Regions from separate parts of the Apibacter sp. genome, predicted to be linked through region 1. Evidence: riboswitches for the same ligand, from Rfam matches in the RefSeq annotation. Region 1 holds a riboswitch; the other holds the start of a gene.
The links. Region 1 has a riboswitch for S-adenosylmethionine ahead of M3Z80_RS04830 (TonB-dependent receptor plug domain-containing protein). Riboswitches for the same ligand answer to the same signal wherever they lie in the genome.
Positions count from the first base shown of each region.

Region 2: it holds a riboswitch for S-adenosylmethionine, as region 1 does, so the genes downstream of both, M3Z80_RS02045 (trans-sulfuration enzyme family protein) here and M3Z80_RS04830 (TonB-dependent receptor plug domain-containing protein) in region 1, are expected to answer to the same signal.

Region 1 is NZ_JAMBJZ010000033.1:9,758-19,481, forward strand. It holds gene M3Z80_RS04800 (cobaltochelatase subunit CobN) at 1-266, shown strand, start outside; gene M3Z80_RS04805 (hypothetical protein) at 286-972, shown strand; gene M3Z80_RS04810 (MotA/TolQ/ExbB proton channel family protein) at 1,014-1,610, shown strand; gene M3Z80_RS04815 (DUF2149 domain-containing protein) at 1,612-1,947, shown strand; gene M3Z80_RS04820 (ATP-dependent Clp protease ATP-binding subunit) at 2,108-4,639, shown strand; gene M3Z80_RS04825 (MFS transporter) at 4,726-5,874, shown strand; SAM riboswitch class I at 5,947-6,047, shown strand; gene M3Z80_RS04830 (TonB-dependent receptor plug domain-containing protein) at 6,161-8,605, shown strand; gene M3Z80_RS04835 (APC family permease) at 8,629-9,724, shown strand, end outside.
Region 2 is NZ_JAMBJZ010000009.1:29,603-36,956, reverse strand. It holds gene leuS (leucine--tRNA ligase) at 1-2,105, shown strand, start outside; SAM riboswitch class I at 3,163-3,260, shown strand; gene M3Z80_RS02045 (trans-sulfuration enzyme family protein) at 3,425-4,561, shown strand; gene M3Z80_RS02040 (homoserine dehydrogenase) at 4,584-5,765, shown strand; gene bshA (N-acetyl-alpha-D-glucosaminyl L-malate synthase BshA) at 5,809-6,930, opposite strand; gene M3Z80_RS02030 (alpha/beta hydrolase) at 6,940-7,354, opposite strand, start outside.

The DNA.
Region 1 (9,724 bases):
GGAATAACAAAAAATTACAGAATTATATTGCTAATAAGGTAGAATATCAACAAGCTGCAGAATATAAGCAACAACTTACTAAAATAGAAGTAGGAGAATCCACATCTGCCAACAAGGATGGTATGGTTCTGAAAAAAGAAGAAGTATCCAAAGGTATTTCTAAATCAGAAAAAACTAATATAAACAGTATTATTATTGTCGCAGGCATATGCATCGTTATTATTTTACTTATAATTTATATCAAGAAAAGAAGAAAAAACGGTTAAGATAAAATAAATTGAGCTTATGGAATTAATCCTACAACTATTAATGGTGCTTATAGTGATAAATAGCATGGTTAAGCTAAGTTTTTGGAAAATAGGACAGATTGGGATAATGATAGTAATGTATGCAGCTTTTATATTATTGATTTATCCTTTGGCTATTAAACAATCTAAAACACAGATTGAGGATTTTTTAGCTAATATGGTTATGATGCAAAATATGTCAGTACTTATAACCGTAGAATCCACCATATGTTTTGCCTTTTGTTTTGCCGCATTGAAGGAATTGTTTGGAAAGAAAAAAAGTAAATTAGTCATGATTGTATTAAAATATTATCCGGGATTGTTGCTCTTTTTAGTAATATTCTATGGTTTGACCCAATCTATCTTTACGTTTACTGGCAGAAGCTTTTTCACTATAGCATTCCTTTATGCATTTTTTTTCCTCCTGCTTATAATTATGGGAATTTTGTTTATCAAAAAAGTTATTCCTGAAATTGATATAAGGCTCGAAGTACATTTTATTGTTAGCCTACTGATATGTATTTTAGGTCTCATTACAACGGTTGATGGAAAAATAGTATATAAAACGTCTGAAGAATCGATAAACTTAAAATATATATTCTTATCTATAGGACTTTTTCTTATCTTTTTTATTGTAGGCTTTTTAGGAAATAGAATTAAATGGAAGTTGAAAAAGATTAAATAATCGTTAAAACTAAAAAAATAATAAAAATAAAGTAACTAAAAATGGAAATTATATCAAAAGTATTATTTTGGGTAGCAAATAGTTTATTAATTCCGGATATCATTATCTTACTTATTTTATTTGCACGTTCGTTGCTTCTCTTAGGAGGTTTTTACAATCAGTTTATAACAAAAAGAAAAAATGATAAAATAGTAAATCCTCTAATTGAAACTCTGACTCAAGAATCCATAAAAGAATTACAAATAGCATTGCCAAAAAAAGATAATTCTTTGTATATAAAATATTTAAAATCACTATTGGATAATACAATTAATGAAGCATATGCGGATTTCACTATTTCTAATTTCGAAAATGATCTGGAAAAAGATTTGTCGTTATCAAAAATGCTCGCAAAATTAGGTCCTGTATTAGGATTAATAGGTACATTAATAGCAATGAGCCCTGCTTTAGTTGGATTATCTACCGGCGATATTTCAGGCATGGCCTATAATATGCAAGTAGTATTTGCTACCACTGTAGTTGGATTGGTAGTAAGTGCCATTGGATTAGTAACCTTACAAGTTAAACAAAGATGGTATGCTAAAGAGGTTAATAATTTAGATTATGTAGCAAGAATAGCAACAGGAAACATAAATTAAAATGAGAAGGAGAAAAAGAATCAACAGATTTTTAAAAGAAGAAGATACCGATCCACTTAGTGTGATAGTAAATTTGTTCGATGTAGCTATGGTATTTGCGGTAGCTTTAATGGTGGCAATGGTGATGAATTTAAATATGAGTGAAGTCTTTTCAAAAGAAGATTTTACAATTGTCAAAAATCCGGGAAAAGATGACATGGAAATCATTACCAAAGAAGGAAATAAAATAAATAAATATACACCTTCTCAAGAAAAATCATCGGGTAAAAAAGGGAAAAAGGTTGGTATTGCCTATGAGCTTGAAAGTGGAGAAATAATATACGTTCCTGAAAAATAGCATGGGCCTTATATGATTTTTTAAAATAATATGTTATATTTATCATAAAAAAAGATTATATATCCCTTAAATATATGACAAAATAACCGATAATTAAACTGGCATGATAAATGCAAGATTCAAATCATAAAATAGTTAAATATAGAACAGTAAGTCATACATGAACGAAAATTTTTCACAACAAGTAAAAGATGTAATAAGCTTCAGTAATGAAGAAGTATTACGTTTAGGTAATGACCATTTAGGTACAGAACATCTTATACTGGGTATCTTACGTGAAGGTAATAGTAAAGCTATAACCATACTTCAAAGTTTAAATGTTGATTTAGGAGAATTAAAACAAAAAATTGAAAATCTTAATAAACCAGACATTAATATAAAAGTAGATAGGAGTAGTATTCCATTTACTAAAGCTGCCGAAAGAGCTTTAAAAACCAGCTTTTTAGAAGCAAAACTTTTTAGAAGCCCGGAAATAGAAACTATACATTTGTTATTATGTATATTGAGAATAGAAAGTGACCCTGTAACCCAAATTTTTAAAAAGTATAATATAGATGCAAATACAGTGAGGGAAGAGTACAGATTTCAATTTCAAGAGGATTTTACCGATCAACCAGTCAATGAGTTTTCTGAAGAAGAGAGCATTAGTGAGGGCAATCAATACGAAGCACCCAAAGGAGGAAGATCCAATCAATCAAAAAGTAGAACTCCTGTGTTGGATAATTTTGGTAGAGATTTGACCGCAGCTGCGATGGAAGGAAGGTTAGATCCTGTAGTAGGAAGAGAAAAGGAAATAGAAAGAGTATCACAGATTTTAAGTAGGAGAAAAAAGAATAATCCCTTATTAATAGGAGAGCCAGGTGTTGGAAAATCTGCTATTGCAGAAGGATTGGCATTACGAATTGTACAAAAAAAAGTTTCCCGAGTATTATATAACAAAAGAGTAGTTACCTTAGATGTAGCAAGTCTAGTTGCAGGAACCAAATATAGGGGGCAGTTTGAGGAAAGAATGAAAGCAATAATGAATGAACTTGAAAAAAATTCAGATATCATTCTTTTCATTGATGAAATTCATACTATTGTAGGAGCTGGAGGAGCCACAGGTTCGCTAGATGCTTCTAATATGTTTAAGCCTGCCTTAGCTAGAGGAGAAATCCAATGCATAGGAGCTACAACATTAGATGAATATAGACAATACATTGAAAAAGACGGAGCTTTAGAAAGACGTTTTCAAAAAGTAATGGTTGAACAAACTTCACCGGAAGAAACTATTATTATTTTGAATCAAATTAAAGATAAATACGAAGAGCATCACAATGTGACTTATACCGATGAGGCGATAAAAGCCTGTGTAAATCTAACAACAAGGTATATCACAGATAGATACTTGCCGGATAAAGCTATTGATGCTTTAGATGAAGCTGGATCCAGAGTTCATATCAAAAATATTAAAGTTCCTAAGGAAATTGTTAATTATGAAAAAGAACTTGAGAAAATTAGAGCGGAAAAAACAAAGGTCATAAAGAGTCAAAAATATGAGGAAGCCGCTAAATTAAGAGATACCGAGAAAGAAATAGAAAATAAATTAGCAAATGCACAGAGAGAATGGGAAAAATCCTCAAGAGAGCACAGAGAGATAGTAACCGAAGACAATGTTGCAGAAGTAGTTTCTATGATGAGTGGAGTTCCCGTGCAAAGAGTAGCAGAAGGAGAGCTTAAAAAATTAGCTCAAATGAAGGATTTAATGAAAGGTAAAATTATAGGTCAGGACGAAGCTGTTAATAAAGTGGTTAAAGCCATACAAAGAAATCGAGCAGGGTTAAAAGATCCTAATCGACCTATAGGAACATTTATATTTTTAGGAGCTACAGGAGTTGGAAAAACTCAATTGGCAAAGGTTATTGCAAGAGAATTATTCGATTCGGACGATGCACTTATCAGAATCGACATGAGTGAATACATGGAAAAATTTGCTATTTCCAGATTAGTAGGAGCTCCTCCAGGATATGTAGGATATGAAGAAGGGGGGCAGCTTACCGAATCTGTAAGAAGAAAACCATATGCAGTAATTCTTTTAGATGAAATTGAAAAAGCACATCCGGACGTATTTAATATTTTATTACAAATTTTAGATGACGGACATGTAACCGATAGTCTAGGTAGAAAAGTAGATTTTAGAAATACTATAATTATCTTAACTTCAAATATCGGTACGCGTGAATTAAAAGAATTTGGTGATGGAGTAGGGTTTGGAACTTCTGCCAAAAAATCCTCTTCAGATATCAGAGCTAAATCGACACTGGAAAATGCGCTAAAAAGAACTTTTGCTCCTGAATTTTTGAACAGAATTGATGATGTAATCATTTTTAATAACCTTGAAAAAAATGATATTTCTAAAATCATAGATTTAGAGTTAGCAAACGTTTATGATAGGATAGCTAAAATCGGTTATAAAGTTGAATTATCGCCGGAAGCAAAAGAATTTATCATAGAAAAAGGTTGGGACAAAAATTTTGGTGCTCGTCAACTTAAAAGAGCTATACAAAAATATGTAGAAGACGTAATTGCTGAAGAGATAATTAATTCATCTATTCATGATGGAGATCACTTATATATAGGTTTAAATAAAGAAAAGGATAGCACTGAAATAAAAGTGATGGAGGTTGAAAATGAATCTCCTAATAGCAAATAAAATTTTAATTATTAAATTAAGTGAAAGCCTGCTTGATTGAATCAAGCAGGCTTTTTTTAGATAAAAATTTGATATTTTAATAAGTCATGATTAATAAAAAGCATTTGCCCAGAATAGCCGTAACCTTTTTATTCTTTTTCTTTGGAGGAAGTTCAGCAACTTGGGCATCGCGCATTCCTACCATAAAATCATCCTTACAAGTATCTGATGCTGATTGGGGATTGGTACTGTTATTTTTATCAATAGGTACGTTGATAACCTTGCCCTTTGCTGGGCATTTAATTAAAATGATCGGAAGTAAAAAATCTACCCTTATAGGTATAATTCTATATTTTATATGCTTAATAGGGATAGGATTTTGCGGAAAATTATGGCAATTGAAATTAAATTTAATATGTTACGGTGCTTTAGGGAATCTAACTAATATAGCCATTAATACCCAAGCGGTTAATGTATCGAAATCTTATAAAGGACAGATTATTGGTTCAATGCATGGTACTTGGAGTATCGGTGGATTTTTTGCCTCTTGGTTAGGAGCTATAATGATTGCCAAAAGTATTCCGCCTTCTGAACATTTTATATTCTATTCTTCCACAGGAATAGTAGTATCCTTGTTATTCTTCAGATTTTTATTAGCAGATGAAGATAAAGACAAGCCAAAAGAAAGCAACTCAACATTAAAATTCAGAATAGCCGATAATTATCTTATAGTATTAGGTTTTTTAGCTTTTTTTGCTATGGTCGCTGAAGGCACCATGACCGACTGGTCAAATGAATATATGAAAATTATAGTAAAATCAGATAAAAGATATATAGGTTATGGATTGACTGCCTATATGGCAGCTATGGCGTCAGGAAGATTTATTTCTGATTTTGTTGTTCGTAAGTTTGGCAGTACAATTACTTTAACTTATAGTGGAATATTAATATTTATTGGAATGATGAGCGCTGTTTTATTTCCTTCTCTTATCGTCACTCTTATTTCTTTTATAATTGTTGGATTGGGAATATCTGCCATTGTTCCTTTAGTATATACCTTAGCCGGAAATTCTAAAACAACTTCCCCTGAACAAGCATTAACAATAATAACCAGCATAGGATTTATCGGTTTTTTTCTAGGCCCTCCTTGTATAGGATTTTTATCAGAAAAATTTTCATTACAAGTTTCTTTTGCATTTATTTCCTTATTCGGATTAGGAATAGTTCTTTTAGTCAGATTTTTTAAGATAAAATAACTACCTTAGCATTCGGGATAAAAATATATAATATAAAATTATTTTTTTATAAAAATAATGGTATATTTACATTGCTTATCAAGAAAGGAGGAGGGACTGGCCCTATGATACCTTGGCAACCGGCCTGACTGGGCTTGGTGCTAATTCCAACCCTAAATGGGGGAAGATGAGTAATTCACTAGTTGGTGTGTTGTTTGGTTAGTTAGTGAATAATTTCTTTTTTCCTTTTTTGGTTTTTCTTGATACAGTTTCAATAAAATATAATTTAGTAACTGTAAGAAAAATAATGAAAAAAGTTTCTTTGTTAATTGTAAGTATACTTTTAGAATTTACTAATTTTTTTAATGCTCAAGTAAAGCAGGTAGTTGATTCATTAGACCTTGAGGAGATTGTGGTAGTAGGAGGTCGTAATTCCGACCGTACTAAGGTAAATTCTCCCGTCGCAGTTGATGTAATAGATGTCAGGAAAATTGAAAAATCATCTCCACAACTAACAGTGAATGATTTATTGAATTATTTAGTTCCCTCTTTTAATTCTGTTAGACAATCTTCTTCTGACGGTACCGAACATATCGACCCTGCTACTTTACGAGGAATGGGCCCCGATCAGGTATTAGTTTTAGTTAATGGCAAAAGAAGACATACAACTTCTTTAGTAAATTATCAAAATACAGTTGGGAATGGGTCAGTAGGCACGGATATGAGCGCAATACCGGTGTCTTCAATTGAAAAAATAGAGGTATTACGTGATGGATCAGCTGCGCAATATGGTTCAGATGCTATAGCAGGTGTTATTAATATTATTTTAAAGAAAAATAAAGGAGGATCAGCGTCAGTAACCTATGGGTTAACTAATAGAAATGATGGAGAAAATTATAATTTCAGCGGAAACTACGGTACAAAATTGGGAGATCAAGGAGGTAGTATAAATCTGTCATTTGTAGTGAGCCAAAGAAATAAAACGAATCGTTCCTATGATAATAATCTGGATAAGTTTGGAGATAACTTTGCCTATGATTTTGCGTCCGATCCCAACCAAGCAAGATTAGATGATGAAAAGATTATGGCTGAAAAGAAGCTTTCCCAAAAGGATTTTCGATTTCGGGTCGGAGATGCCCAAATCAAAAATCAGCAGTTTTTTGTAAATGCCATTTACCCATTATCTGAAAAAATTGAATTTTATTCTTTCGGCGGTGCCAGTTTAAGGCAGGGAGAAGGAGCGGAATTCAGAAGACTTCCTAGTGAAAAAGAAAATGTCGTAGCGGAATTATACCCAGTAGGCTTTCAACCGTTATTAAAATCAAACATATATGATATTTCTAATTCTACAGGTGCACGATATAACCACAATAATTGGTTTATAGACCTTAGTAATACTTTTGGAGAAAACATATTTGATTATAAAACCTCCCAAACTAATAATGCTTCTTTAGGTGTTCATTCGCCTACCGAATTCAAAGCAGGAGGACATGAATTTTTACAGAATACATTAAATTTAGATATTTCTAAAAAAATAAATGAAATATTTACGATTGCCTTTGGAGGAGAATTTAAATATGAACAATATGAAATTAAGGCAGGAGAGGATGGCTCTTGGATGCGTTATGATAAATTTGGAAATCCGATAACGGTTTCAACAAATCCCTCAGATATATTAGGCGAAGGGGGATCACAAGGCTTTATAGGATTTTCACCCCAGAATGCATTAAAAAAAGATAGGAATAATGCTTCCGGTTATACCGATATTGCTTTTAAGAAAGGAAAATTTACCAGTGATTTAGCAGGAAGATATGAGCATTATTCCGATTTTGGTAATTCCTTTATAGGAAAATTGGCTCTGAGATATGAATATCTTAATGGTTTTGCTGTAAGAGGGGCTTTTAGCAATGGATTTAGAGCTCCATCTTTGCAACAACAATATTTTAATAATTCTTTTGCAAGTATAGCAAACTCAGGTTCTGGCATAGTTTCTAAAGGAATTTTTACTAATGACAGTCAACTTGCCAAAGCTTTAGGAATTGAAAAGCTTAAAGAAGAAAAATCAATAAATGCGAGCGCAGGTTTGACATTTAAACCTACAAATAAAATATACGTTACGGCAGATGCCTACTATATAAAAGTTAAAGATCGAATTGTACTGACTAGTGAGTTTGTTAATGCTAAAGTTGAATCTTATGGAGTGGAAGGTGCACGATTTTTTACAAATGCAGTCGATACAGAAACCAAAGGAATTGATGTTGTCGCTATTTATAAAGTAAGCTTAGGAAAAGGAAATTTAGACATTAGCTTGTCAGGAAATTATACTGAAACGGAGATAGTAGATTTTCATTTCCCGGATGTTTTTGAAGGAAATAGAGATGAATATTTTGGACCGGATCAAACCAATATTATAGAATCATTGAGTCCTAAAGCAAAAGCATCTTTAGGCTTAACATACAGCTTACCCAAATGGAATGTTTTAATAAGAAATACTTATTTTGGGAAAGTTACTAGGGATGGATACCCTTTTGGAGGCGTGCAACATCATGATCCAAAGTTGGTAACCGATTTTAGTATTGCTTATACGATTAATAAAGATTGGGTATTTACACTTGGCGGAAATAATGTTTTTGATGTTTTTCCTGATAAACAAATTTATGAAAATTCATATTATAATGTTTTTAAATATGCTCCGGTTCAAATGGGTACAACCGGTGCTAATTGGTTTGCAAGACTTACTATGAATTTTTAAGAGAATTTTATTAAATAACTAAAATGAAAAAAATTGGCTGGAAAACAGCAACAGCTATTGTTATTTCCAATATGGTTGGAACCGGTGTCTTTACCAGCTTGGGATATCAGATTACAGACCTTCATAATACCATTACTTTACTTCTTTTATGGATTGCAGGAGGTATTTTAGCTTTAATAGGAGCCTTTATATATGCAGAGTTAGGTGCTCATTTTAAACAATCGGGAGGAGATTATATATATCTTTCAAGAACTTATCATCCGGTTATGGGATATGTTTCAAGCTGGGTTTCCTTAATTGTAGGATTTTCAGGACCGGTTTCTTTGTCAGCTTTGGCTATGACTAAATATCTAGGAATAGAAAATGAAAAGACTTTTGCCATACTTATTATTCTTGTAATTGCTTCTTTTCAAAGTTTTAGCCTCAAAGTAAGCAGTCGTTTTCAGAATACTTTTGCCCTATTGAAAGTTGTTTTCATTATTTCGCTTGTTATCATTGGAATCAGTTTTGCGCCGTCTTCATCCAATGCACTATTATTTGATTCTTCGTGGACTCAAGAAATTATGTTGCCTACTTTTGCAAGTTCACTAGTATTTGTTACTTACGCTTATACAGGATGGAATTCTGCATCTTATATTGTGGAGGAGATTGACAATCCTAAAATAAATCTTCCCAAAGCAATCATTACCGGAACTATTTTTGTTACCATAAGTTATGTCTTGGTAAATTTTGTGTTTTTAAGAAATGCTTCTATTGAACAATTGGAAGGAAAGGAAGATATCGCAAATATAGCTTTTTATAATTTATTAGGTGTTAAAGGAGTAAAGTGGATAAGTTATTTTATTGCTTTACAATTGATTGCAACTATAAGTGCTAATTTATGGGTAGGGTCTAGAGTAACTCAAGCAACAGCTAAAGAAAATCATTTATGGCGATCCTTAGGTAAAGAAAATAAAAATAAAATACCCATATGGGCGATAGCAGCACATACGTTGATTAGTATTATTATTATTTTGAGTGGTAAATTTGAAGAAATTTTCATATATACCGCTTTTGTACTCCAGTTGCTTTCAACGACAGCGGTAAGTACTTCCTTATTTTTAAAGAAAAAAGATCGTG
Region 2 (7,354 bases), on a different contig from region 1:
ACCAGAAAAAAATGATGCAATGGTCTATGCGAATTACCGCCTATGCCGAAAGGCTTCTTACTGGATTAGAAATCATAGATTGGAGCGAATCTATTAAGGAAAGCCAACGTAATTGGATCGGTAAATCTTTAGGAGCAGAGGTTATCTTTTCAGTTGTCGACTCTGAAGTAAAAGTAAAAATTTTTACCACTCGTCCGGATACTATTTATGGAGCAACGTATATGGTTATGGCTCCCGAACATCCTTTGGTTGATCAAATTACCACTGGTAACTACTACGAAAAAGTAAACCAATATAAAGATGAGAGCATCAAACGTTCTGAAAGAGAAAGAATTGCTGATGCTAAAACTGTATCAGGTCAATTTACAGGAGCTTATGCAGTTAATCCTTTTACCAAAAAAAATATTCCTATATATATAGCAGATTACGTATTAGTAGGATATGGAACGGGAGCTATCATGGCGGTTCCGGCCCATGATGAAAGAGACCATAGGTTTGCGAAGCATTTTGACCTTCCTATTATTGAAGTGATTAAAGGAGGGGCAAATGTTCAGGAAGAAGCGTTTTCTTCCAAAGAGGGTGCTTGCGTAAATTCAGGAATACTTGACGGTCTTTCTGTACAAGAAGCGCAAGCTAAGATTATTACAGAAATAGAACGAATGAAAATCGGGCACGGAACCACTAATTATAGATTACGTGATGCTGTTTTTTCACGTCAACGATATTGGGGTGAGCCGATTCCAGTTTACTATAAAGATGATATCCCTTACTCCTTACCGGAATCTGCATTACCTTTAATTCTTCCGGAAGTTGAAAAATATTTACCTACTGAAGACGGCGATCCGCCTTTAGGTCGTGCCACCCAGTGGGCTTGGGATGTTGAAAAAGAACAAGTTGTAAGTAATGACCTTATTAATAACACTACTATATTTCCTTTAGATTTAAATACGATGCCCGGATGGGCGGGAAGTTCCTGGTATTATTTGAGATATACAGATCCTACTAATAATACTTGCTTCGCCGACAAAACTCTCATGAATTATTGGGAAAATGTAGATTTATATATTGGAGGTAGTGAGCATGCAACAGGACATTTATTATATTCTCGTTTTTGGAATAAATTCTTAAAAGATTATGGATTTGTAACTCAGGAAGAACCTTTTCAAAAACTAATTAATCAAGGAATGATTTTAGGCCAAAGTGCTTATATTTACCGAATTAACGGAACCAATAATTTCATTTCTCACCATTTATTAAAGGAAGAACATGACGTAACTCCTCTACGTATTGATGTCAATCTTCTTAAAGGAACTACGGATGAGGTTGATTTAGATCGATTAAGAGATTGGAGAGACGAATTTAAAGATGCTGAATTTATTCTTGAGGAAGGTAAATTTATTTGTGCCAGGGAAGTTGAAAAAATGTCTAAATCATATTATAATGTCATAAATCCGGACGATGTTTGCGATGAATACGGCGCAGATAGTTTGCGTATGTATGAAATGTTTTTAGGACCAATTGAGCAAGCTAAACCTTGGAATACACAAGGATTGAGTGGAGTTCACGGATTTTTAAAGAAATTTTGGAAACTTTATCACTCCGGAGAAAATGAAACTTTTTTTGTATCGGAAGAAAATCCTAATAAAGAAGAGCAACGTATTTTGCATCAATTGATTAAAAAAGTTAAAGATGATTTGGATAATTTTTCATTCAATACCTCTATTAGCTCTTTTATGATTGCAACCAATGATTTATTCAAAATAAAATGTCATAAAAGAGAAATTTTAGAATCTTTATGTATTTTAATTTCTCCTTATGCACCTCATATTTCCGAAGAATTATGGGAAAAATTGGGCCATTCTAATAGTATTGAATTTCAGCCCTTCCCTGAATTTAAAGCAGAATATCTTGTTTCAGATACCTTTGAATACCCGGTTAGCTTTAATGGAAAAGTACGTTTTAAAATTGAAATGCCAATTTCTGCCACTGCTCAAGAAATAGAGGAAGCTGTATTGGCTCACGAGAAAGCTCCGAATTATTTAGAAGGTAAAACTCCTAAGAAAGTTATTGTAGTGCCTAAACGAATTATTAACATTGTTATATAAATGTGTTTGAAAACCCAATCCAACTTATGGATTGGGTTTTAATTTTTATCGAATAATTTTTATTCTTACCAATGCAAATTAGTGGTAGGTTCTTCTATCTACAGATAATAGGGTTCTTGTTGTCTTTTTAGCTTGATCGTAAACTAAAAGAACAGCTGTAGTCCGTATGTCATCAAAAGAAACAATTTTACCCGTCGAAAAAACACTTGAATCCCTAATTTGAAAATGTTTCAGGCCTTATTTTATAAGCTGATTTATATTATACCTTAACATCGGTCTATTAATACGTCCAGGCACAATGGCATTTACTCTTACTCATTTTTTACTATCTAAAAAGGTAATGATTTGGTAAATGAATCTCTAGCCCCCTTTGTCATTGAGTAGACAGTTGAATTTCTACCAGATAACATTCTGTGAAAAAAAATACGAAGAAATATTAATTCCGTCTCCTTTACTTTTTTCAAAGATTCATAAAAATTTTGAGTCTATACATAAGGGTTTTGAAATTAAGATTGATATGCATAATTAAAAAACTCACTTGTATTTTCAAACGAAATAAAACGACCGATTCCTGCATTATTAATTAATACATCCACATGATTGATGTCCTCTAAAATAGATTTACTTAGTTTAGGTAATTGCCAAATGATGGATAAATCTACAAAAAAAATAGTAATGGGTATTTGAGAAGAGGTGAATTCTTATTTAACTTTTTGTAGTTTTTTTAATCTTTAGTTATTAAAATAATATGAGCTTTCTGATGAGCAAATGCGTGAGCAATTCCCAATCCTATTCCATCAGTTACCCCGTTTATAGTTTCATTTTTATCTGTAAACATAAAAGATTTTTAAATTAAACTTATTTGTCAAATAATTTACAATATGGACAATCCTGATATTTTTACAATAATTATTTATAGAGATTTTAAAAGTATCCCGAATTACAGTCATTCCCAGTAGACAAATTAATTTTCGAACTTTATAATATAGTGTTTTTTTATTGGACTTTTAAAAATAAAATTTATCTTTGTAAAATAATTTACGATCATTAATAAAATTACTTATCAAGAAAGGTGGAGGGAATTGGCCCTATGATACCTTAGCAACCCTCTTCTAAGAGTAGGTGCTGCATCCAACCGTAAAGGAAAGATAAGTCGAAACAGCTTACATACACCAAGAAAATAATTCAAGCTTCTTTCGGCCTATATAAAGAAGCTTTATAAAGTTTTTTTATAAATTTAATGGGAATCTTGTATAAGTTGTTTTATGATGATTAATGAATTTTAATGTATTTATTAATTAGAAAAAACAACCAAAATCATGAAACTTGAAACAAAATTAGTGCATATCTCTGAACCTGATGAACTTACTGGCGCTATTTCTACTCCTATTTATCAAACTTCTTCGTATGTACAAGAAGCTCCCGATGTTAATAAAGGATTTGCCTATACAAGAACAGCCAACCCTACACGTAAAGTAGTGGAACAGGCCATAGCTGATTTAGAGGGAGGAATTGCCGGATTTGCTTTTTCATCAGGATTAGCAGCTACAGATTGTGTTTTAAAATTATTAAAACAAGGTGATGAAGTCATCGCTGTAAATGATGTTTATGGAGGTACCTATCGTATTTTAACAACGGTTTACAATAAATTTGGTATAATCTCAAAATTTATTGATACAACTAACCTTGAAAACGTTAGAAATGCCATCAATAAAAAAACACGTTTCATCTGGCTGGAAACTCCTACAAATCCTACCTTAAAAATATCGGATATTGAAGAAATTGCTAAAATAGCCAAACAAGCGGGGGCCTTATTAATTGTAGATAATACCTTTTTATCGCCTGCTTTGCAACAACCCATTTCTCTTGGTGCTGATATTGTAGTACATAGCGGTACAAAATATCTTTCCGGACATGGAGACGTATTATCGGGATTTGTCGTTGTAAACGATCAAAATATCGCCGATGAATTAAAGTATTTGCAAAACACTTCCGGTGGCGTGCTATCCCCTTTCGATAGCTGGTTAACTCTACGAGGCATTCAAACACTTTATCTCCGTTTAGAAAAGCATTCGGAAAATGCGAAAAAAATAGCCGAATATTTACTTACTCATCCTAAGGTAGATAAAGTTTACTATCCGGGATTAAAGTATCACCATAATCATGATATAGCCGCAAAACAACAAAAAAACTTCGGAGGAATGGTTTCCTTTAGCTTAAAAGAGGATACCTTAGAAGCTGCTAAAAGATTTTTAACTCGTACAAAAATATTCCTTTTAGCTGAAAATTTAGGTGATGTCAGAAGTTTGGGAAGTCATCCGGCTACAATGACCCACAAATCAACCCCTATAGAAGTACGCAAGGAAACAGGAATTCAAGATTCTCTCATTCGTTTATCGGTAGGTATTGAAAATATAGATGATTTACTTAATGATATTAAACAAGCATTAGATTAACGAAACTCCCTAATTGAACACTATGGCAAGAAATAAACTTAAATTGGGAATCTTTGGTTTCGGTTGTGTAGGAACCGGATTATACAAAGTTTTGGAAGAAGCGGAAAGTGTTGATGCTAATATAAAAAAGATTTGTATAAAGCACCCTGATAAACCCAGATCTATCGATAAAAAATATTTCACAACAGATAAAAACGAATTGTTATCGGACCCAGAAATCGGAGTGATCGTTGAATTAATTGATGATGCGGAGGCGGCCTTTGATATTGTTTGCGAAGCGATGAAAAAAGGTAAAGCTGTGGTATCCGCCAATAAAAAAATGATTGCTGAGCGTTTACCTGAGCTTTTAAAGCTCGAAAAAAAATATCACACTCCCCTCCTCTATGAAGCCTCTGTATGTGCCAGTATACCTATCATTAGAAATTTAGAAGAATATTACGATAACGACTTACTCACTTCAGTATCAGGAATTTTTAATGGATCCACTAATTTTATACTTACCAAAATGATCCATGAAAATATGTCTTACTCTGAAGTTTTAAAAGAAGCTCAAGAGAAAGGATTTGCTGAATCTGATCCTACCTTAGACGTTGAAGGTATTGATCCCAAATATAAATTATGTATCATCCTTTTTCATGCTTTCGGACTCATCGTCAAGCCTGATACAGTATTTAATTTTGGAATTTCAAGAATTAGCAATTTCGATCTGGAATTTGCGAGACAAAGGAATTTCAGCATAAAACTGATTGCCAAATGCAATAAAAATAATAATGAAATTACCGGTTTTTGCGCTCCCACTTTCATTGAAAAAGAAAATACATTAGCACATGTAAATTATGAATATAATGGCGTTGTTTTGGAAAGTGCCTTCTCCGAAAAACAACTTATGATCGGTAAAGGTGCAGGAGATAAGCCTACCGGCTCCGCTGTACTTTCAGATATATCTGCCTTAACGTACGACTATAGATACGAAAATAAGAAATATATACATCTGAACAAGCAATTAAAATTAGTAGATACGAAGATATATAAGGTATATGTAAGATATCATGATAAATTTTCAGGCTTTACTGACTTTGATACAATTGAAGAACAATACAGCAGCCCATTAGGAAACTATTTTATAGGATTTATATGCTTACATAAATTAGCTAATTCTTCTTGGATTAAAGATCCGAAAATAAACGTAATTTTTTTCAGCTAAAATCAATCTTATAGTAGAGAGCACAATTTTTTAGATTAAAATTCTAATAAATCTTAATTGCTCTCTCATATAAGTCCTTATATATGGGAATCACTAGAGAATTATCAAAAAGTAATGCCTGTTGTTCGGCTTGTTCCTTGAAAAGTGAAAGTAAATTTTCATCTTTTAATAGCTTTATAGCATTCGAAGCCATCGATTGAACATCGCCAACCGAAGATACAAATCCGGAATAACCATCCTTATTCACTTCAATTATTCCACCAGCATTACTGGAAATAACAGGAATACCACATGCCATAGCCTCTAAAGCTGCTAATCCAAAACTTTCTTGTTCAGATGGCAAAAGAAAAAGATCAGCTATACTTAATATGGAGTGAACATCTAATATTTTTCCCAATGTTTTTACTTTATCCTCTAATTGGTAGACTTTGGTTAAATGTTCTATAGTTTCCGTTTCAGGGCCTTCTCCTACAATCAAAAGTTTTGATTTAACTTCTTTTTGTATCAGGTTGAAAATAGACATAACATCATTAATCCGTTTTACTTTTCTTAAATTTGAAACGTGAATAATCAACTTTTCATCATTTTCTACAAAATTTTTTCTTGCGCAATGGCTGGACACTTTTACCGAATTATCGATGAAATTGGGAATGACTTCAATGTCTTTTTTAATATCAAATACTTTATATGTATCTTCTTTCAAACTTTGGGAAACGGAAGTTATATAATCGGATTTATTAATTGAAAATTCAACTCCTGACTTATAAATGGGATGACTACCCACTAATGTTATATCCGTACCATGTAAAGTTGTTATTACCGGTAATTTTATACCTTTCTCATGAAGAATTTGTTTAGCAAAATAAGCAGCATAAGCATGAGGTATAGCGTAATGCACATGCAATAAATCTAAACCATAGGTTTCTGCAACGTTTACTATAATAGTAGATAATGCTAACGAAAAAGGTTGATATTCAAATAATGGATATTGTTTAACGCATACTTGATGAAAATAGATATTAGGCAAGGTAACATCAAGCTTAGCAGGCATACTATAACTTATAAAATGAGCTTCATTACCTAAGGCTGCCATTTCCATACCAAGTTGAGTGGCAACAATACCGCTTCCTCCAAAAGTTGGATAACAAACAATTCCTATTTTCATCGTATTATATTATTGTAAAAAATTTAAAAGATCATAATAATTTTCAGAATTTATGCCATGACCTTCATTATATTCATGATATTCGTAATCTAAATCTAATTCTTCGCAAATGGATTTAAATTGTCGAGACCATACTATTGGAATAATAGGGTCTTCTTTTCCGTGTGAAAAGAAAAATTCCAATTGCGAAAAATCATCACCCATATTGACATCTTTTAGTAATTCTGGGTCTGGATATCCACTTAAACAAGCAACTTTTTTAAACTTTTCAGGACAATGCAAAGCCAATGAAAATGAAAGAATAGCTCCTTGACTGAATCCTAATAAGGTTATCGAGGTATCATCAAAGGAATATTTATTCTTGATTTGATCCAGAAACTTCATGATAATCTGTTGTGCTTCAATTGCTTGTTCGGAGTTGATC